DNA from 2 places in the Anaerostipes faecis genome. Region 1 is predicted to be linked to the other one. Evidence: predicted binding sites of a transcription regulator. Region 1 holds the regulator's gene; the other holds the start of a gene.

Evidence for each region. The regulator Rex, encoded in region 1, represses fermentation and respiration genes when NADH is low (regulators of the CRP and FNR family bind a similar motif). The targets are predictions, from matches to a motif close to ATTGTTAANTANTTAACAAT.
Region 2: QGT46_RS10580 (enoyl-CoA hydratase-related protein) is a predicted target of Rex. The motif match lies at 1,905-1,924, and genes of this name have one in related genera.

The regions. Positions count from the first base shown of each region.
Region 1 is NZ_CAJSYK010000012.1:87,789-90,955, forward strand. Features, by position in the region: gene QGT46_RS09810 (ABC-F family ATP-binding cassette domain-containing protein) at 1-1,443, opposite strand, end outside; gene QGT46_RS09815 (redox-sensing transcriptional repressor Rex) at 1,596-2,255, shown strand; gene acpS (holo-ACP synthase) at 2,272-2,634, shown strand; gene QGT46_RS09825 (NAD(P)H-hydrate dehydratase) at 2,631-3,167, shown strand, end outside.
Region 2 is NZ_CAJSYK010000014.1:31,436-34,602, reverse strand. Features, by position in the region: gene QGT46_RS10590 (MarR family winged helix-turn-helix transcriptional regulator) at 1-387, opposite strand, end outside; gene QGT46_RS10585 (acyl-CoA dehydrogenase family protein) at 604-1,746, opposite strand; gene QGT46_RS10580 (enoyl-CoA hydratase-related protein) at 2,055-2,831, shown strand; gene QGT46_RS10575 (acyl CoA:acetate/3-ketoacid CoA transferase) at 2,853-3,167, shown strand, end outside.

The DNA.
Region 1 (3,167 bases):
TTCCTTGGAGTGAATGTCCAAGTGGTTGGTAGGCTCGTCAAGAATCAGGAAATTGGCATGGGATAACATAAGTTTCGCAAGAGATACCCGCCCCTTTTCCCCACCGCTTAAGGAAGAAACAAGTTTAAATACATCTTCTCCCTTAAAAAGGAAAGCGGCCAGTGTATTTCTGATTTTTGTGTTGGTCAGTTCCGGAAAGGAATCAGATATCTCCTCGAAGATTGTCTTATCCGGATGCAGGTTGTCCTGTGCCTGGTCGTAATATCCGATGGATACTTGGGAACCGAGCCTGATCAGTCCTTTGTTTTTAGGCATTTGTTTGCAGATGATTTTCAACATCGTAGTCTTTCCGGTTCCATTGGCGCCGATCAATGCCACGCGCTCGCCGCGGAATATTTCAAAATTTATATCGGAAAACAGCGTATGCGGCCCGAAACTTTTTTCCAGATGTTCCACCGTTAAGACATCGTTTCCGCTGACAACCGACGGTTCGATAGCAAAGCGCATTTTCCCGTCGATCTCCACAGGCTTTTCGATGACATCAATTTTGTTCAGCATCTTTTCACGGCTCTCGGCCCGGCGGATGGATTTTTCCCGGTTAAACTGCTTTAGTTTTTCGATGACCGCCTTCTGGTGCCGGATCTCCTGCTGCTGGTTTTCGTACTCCTTTAAGCGGATCGCCTTTACCTGATCCCTTTTCTTAATAAAAGAAGTGTAGTTGCCGTCAAAGAGCATCGCATGCCCCGCCTCGATCTCCATCACCTTGTTGACGATCTTGTCCAGGAAATACCGGTCATGGGAGACCAGGATGACAGCGCCCTCATAGTGGCTTAAATAGTTTTCCAGCCATTGGATTGACTCAACATCCAGATGATTGGTAGGCTCATCCAGGAGAAGAATCTCGGGCTTCATCAGCAGAAGTTTTCCGAGAGCTACCCTTGTCTTTTGTCCTCCGGACAGTGTCTCAATCATTTTTTGAAAGTCTTCCTCTTTAAACCCGAGTCCTTTTAAGATTCCTGCGATCTCACTTTCATAGGCAAAACCGTTTTTCTGTTCAAATAAATGAGTGGTCCTGGTGTATTCCTCCATCTTTTCTTCGAGCTCTGCGCCGCTTAAATGCTTCATCATATGCTCCAGAGAGCGGAGTTTTTTGTCCAGTTCGATCACATCTTGTTTTATGGTCAAAAGCTCTTCATAAATGGTGCGGGAAGAAGTATGGTCCTGATGCTGTGCGAGATAGCCGATATCGGCGTCCTTCTTTTTGTGGATCTCCCCTTCGTCGGGTGTCATCTGATCCATGATGATCTTGAGCAGGGTGGACTTTCCGGCGCCGTTTAAGCCGATGACGGCGAGCCGGTCCTTCTCATTGATATGAAAGGAAATTCCTTTCAGGACTTCCTGGTCGACAAATGTTTTATGTATATTCTGACAAGATAAAACCATAGTGCACTCCTTCAAAATTTCTAAGCTGTAAAAATTCCTTTTAAGCATAACATAATTTCTGAAAAAACGCACCGAAAAGTTTGACAGTTATTAGACAATCTTATATAATTTATTTAATTTGAGTAGTTAATAAAATAAGTGGGAGGGTAATAATGTCATCAATGGATAAGAATATATCACCGGCAGTTATAAAGAGATTACCTAGATATTACCGTTATTTGGGGGCTTTGAAAGCAAAAAATATTACGAGGATCTCATCCAAAGAGCTGAGCGAGAGAATGAAAGTAACTGCATCCCAGATCCGACAGGACCTGAATAACTTTGGAGGTTTCGGGCAGCAGGGATACGGTTACAATGTAGAAAACCTTTACGTGGAGATCGGCAAGATCCTGGGGCTTGACAAGAGCAATCAGATGATCATTGTCGGTGCCGGAAATCTGGGGCAGGCATTGGCCAATTATCAGGATTTCAACAATAACAGCATTGGTTTTCAGGTGATCGCACTGTTCGATGTAAATCCGAAGCTGATCGGCATCACGGTGCACGGAGTAGAAGTGCACGATATTGACGATATGGAAGAGTTTATAAAGAATCATGAGATCAAGATCGCAGCCCTCACGCTTCCGCAGGACCAGGCGCCGAAGATTGCCAAAGATCTTGTGTCCTGGGGCATCAAAGGATTTTGGAACTTTGCTCCTGTGGATCTCACGCTGCCAGACAGTGTGACCGTGGAGAATGTCCATCTGGCAGAAAGTCTCATGACGCTGACTTACAATATTCACAGCAGGGAAGACGGCGAGGGCGCGGAGTAAAGACGGGAGGAACGCCATGATTGTCGGTATAGGAACTGACCTGATAGAAATCGGGCGGGTACAGAAGATGGTGGAGAGAAAGAACCGCCTAAGCCGGATTTTTTCAGAAGAGGAACTGGCATACGCAGGTTTAAACAGTACGACTCTTGCTGGTAATTTTGCAGTTAAAGAAGCCGTTTCCAAAGTATTTGGAACCGGCTTCTTCGGATTGGAGCCCTATGAGATCGGAGTGTTCCGGGATTCAAAAGGAGCGCCTTATGTGAAACTGACAGGCAGAGCCGAAAAGCTGGCATCGGATATGCAGATTACGAAATTTCATGTGTCGGTTACGAACACAGGGGGGCTGGCACAGGCTTTTGTCATAGGAGAGTGTCTATGAAATATGTTTTGAAAAATCAGGAAATGCAGGATGTTGATAAAGAGACCATACAGCAGATCGGAATGCCGGGTCTTGTGCTGATGGAGCGGGCCAGCGAAAAAATTGCCCGAAGGCTCATGGAAACGGTCAGAAAAAGTGACAGGATACTTTCTGTGGCAGGATGCGGAAATAACGGGGGAGATGCGCTGGCTGCGGCCAGAATCCTTCTGGAGGAAGGATATTCTGTGGATTTCACAGTCGTGGGGGAGCTGTCCAAGGCATCCGGAGATTTAAAGACGCAGTATGATATCCTTACCCGTCTTGGGTATGAGCAAAAAAAAGAAATAGATTATAACGGCTATGACTGGATTTTGGAAGGAATGTTCGGCGTAGGCCTTTCCAGGGAGATAGCGGGGATATATCGGACCGTTGTGGAGAGGATCAATGAAAGCAGAGCCAGAGTCATGTCGGTCGATATTCCCTCCGGCATCAGCGGGGATACGGGGAAAGTCCTTGGATGCGCCGTCAGGGCAGACGCTACGGTGACGTTCGGC
Region 2 (3,167 bases), on a different contig from region 1:
TGCCTTCAGCGCTTCCTGCTCCTGCTGTCCCATATCTTTCAACACGATCCTGTTGACCTCTTCCACTGTTTCCAGAATCGGTTCTTCCAAGTCATTCCCTTTATCAGTCAATATAATCTCTACAAAACGTCGGTCTTCTTTGCTGACTTTTCTCTTGATCAATCCCTTTTTCTCCATTCTCTCAAGAACACCTGAGATCGTAGAGTTTTCCAGCCTCAGTTCTTCTGCGATCTCCTTCGGGCTGTTTTTCTTCTTCACCCAAAGACAGTACATAACACCGTACTGTACCGGAGTCACGTCAAATTTAGAGAGCTGTGCGCTCATCTCCTGAAACACCGCGTGCTGGGCAGTGGTCAAAAGATAGTTGATACATTGATTCAATTCCATCCGTTCCTTTTCCCTCCTACACAAAACTACATACAAACACTTCAAACTGTTTGCATACTATATATTTCATCATATCTGTTACAAAAACTTCTGTCAAGAAGACATACTATAATTTTAAGGCTTTTATCCTAAAGCAAAGTCATCCTTGTAAAGCATGAAAAGGGGATGCCATAATTGACATCCCTGAAAACTTAGGATTCATATTCCAAAAACAGACTATCTGAAAATCGCTCCGCTGACCACGAGTTTCTGGATCTCGTTGGTTCCCTCGTAGATCTGAGTGATCTTGGCGTCTCTCATCATGCGCTCTACATGGTATCCCTTCATGTAACCGTTTCCTCCCAGCATCTGCACCGCCTCTGTTGTCACATGCATTGCCGCCTCTGTACAGAGGTATTTTGCCTTTGCGGCCGGAATAGAATATGGTCTTCCTTCCTGTTTGTCGGCAGCAGCTTTATAAAGCATGAGCTTTGCAGCGTCAATTTCCATTTCAAGTTCCGCCATCTTAAATGCAAGATACTGGTTCCTGTATAATGGTTTGCCGAACTGCTCTCTCGTCTTTAAATATTCTTTTGCAATCTCAAATGCACCTTCTGCAATTCCAAGTCCCTGTGCGGCAACACCGATACGGCCTCCGTCCAGAGTCTTCATAGCCAGTTTAAATCCGTCTCCGGAAGGAACGATCATATTTTCTGCCGGCACCCGTACATTTTCCAGGATCATCTCTGAAACCTGTGCGGAACGGATTCCCATCTTGTCTTCCACTTTGCCCACTGAAAATCCGGGAGTTCCTTTCTTCACCACGAAACAGGACAGTCCCTTGGCTTTTTTCTCAGGTTCCGTCAGGGCATATACTGCCGTATAATCGGCTAAAGGTCCATTCGTATTGAAACACTTCATACCGTTTAATATGTACTCATCCCCGTCTTTTTCAGCAACGGTTACACATCCGCCCGCATCAGATCCCGCATTTGGTTCCGTGAGTCCGAAAGATCCGAAGTGCTGTCCGGACAATACCGGCGCCAGAAATTCATTCTTTTTCTCGACCGGAGCGTCAGAGTTCATGATGCTTCCTCCATATAAAGAAGTGGATACAGAATAAGAAATACCCACAGAAGCATCTACTTTAGAGATCTCCTCCACTGCCAATACATAAGACAGGTAATCGGCTCCCTGGCCTCCGACTTCTTTCGGATAAGGAAGTCCGATCAGTCCCAGTTCTCCCATCTTCTTATAGAGATCTACCGGAAATTCACTGTTGGCATCTCTCTTGAGCACTCCCGGCTGTAACTCTGTCTGAGCAAAGTTTCTTGCTGTCTCCTGAATGGCTGCCTGCTGTTCCGTTAATTCAAAATTCATAAATAATCACTCCTTTCACCAAACTTAACATAAATTTACCATTTTGTTCCCCTATATTTGCATACTAATATTTTGTAAGCTAAATATATCACCCCTTGTGCATATTGTCAATAAATTTTTATAATCTTTTATAGAATTATACAATTTAAATAAAATATATTGATAAACCATTGACAAACATGCAAATATAGTCCATATTAGAAGCATAAATAATATTTTGTATCCTAAATATTTGCACGCCAATATGTTAATTTTCTAACAAGAGCTGATTAAGTGTAATGTATATGTCATTTCAAGGAGGATTTAGAATGAACAATTTATTAATGGAAGTAGAAAACGAGATCGCAGTAGTTACAATCAACAGACCAAAATCTTTAAATGCCTTAAACAGTGAGACATTAGCAGAATTAGACCAGTGCTTTTCCGAGATCTCCCGCCGCAAGGACATCAGAGTCGTTATCCTTACAGGATCAGGAGAAAAATCATTTGTAGCCGGAGCCGATATTTCTGAAATGGTCAATGCCACTCCTGCGGAAGGAAGACAGATGGGTCTGCTGGCAAAGGAAGCATTCCTTAAATTAGAGACAATGCCTCAGGTAACGATCGCCGCTGTCAATGGATATGCTCTCGGAGGCGGATGTGAGATCTCCATGGCCTGTGATATCCGTGTAGCCGCAGAAAATGCAAGATTCGCACAGCCGGAAACAGGCCTCGGAATCCTCCCGGGATTCGGAGGAACACAGCGTCTCTCCCGCTTAGTCGGAAAAGGACGTGCAAAAGAACTTATCTTTACCTGTGACCAGATCGACGCCGAAGAAGCTTACAGGATCGGACTTGCAAACAAGGTAGTTCCTCAGGCAGAACTGATTGATTACTGCAAAAAGATGGCAGCTAAGATCATGTCCAAAGGAAGCTATGCAATCTCTCTTGCAAAAGAAGCGATCAACACAGGCATGGACACCGATTTAAGCAGCGGACTTACATTAGAAGCAGATTTATTCGGACTCGCATTTTCTACGGAAGACAAAAAAGAAGGCATGACTGCATTTCTTGAAAAACGCAAAGCAGATTTAAAAGATTTCTAAAATAAATGAAGGAGAAAAACTATGGGAAAAGTTAAGATTATTACAGCAGATCAGGCCGCTGCCCTGGTAGAAGATAATACAACCGTCACTACCAGCGGATTTGTTGCCAGCGGAATGCCGGAAGCCCTTACAAAAGCTCTGGAAAAAAGATTTTTGGAAACCGGTTCTCCGAAAAACCTGACTTTATTTTACGCTGCTGCCCAGGGAAACCGTGACGGAAGCGGTGCGGATCATTTTGCCCACGAAGGAATGACCAAACGTGTCATCGGCGGACACTGGAACATGGTCCCGACGCTTGGACAGCTGGTCCTTGATAACAAAATTGAAGGATACAAT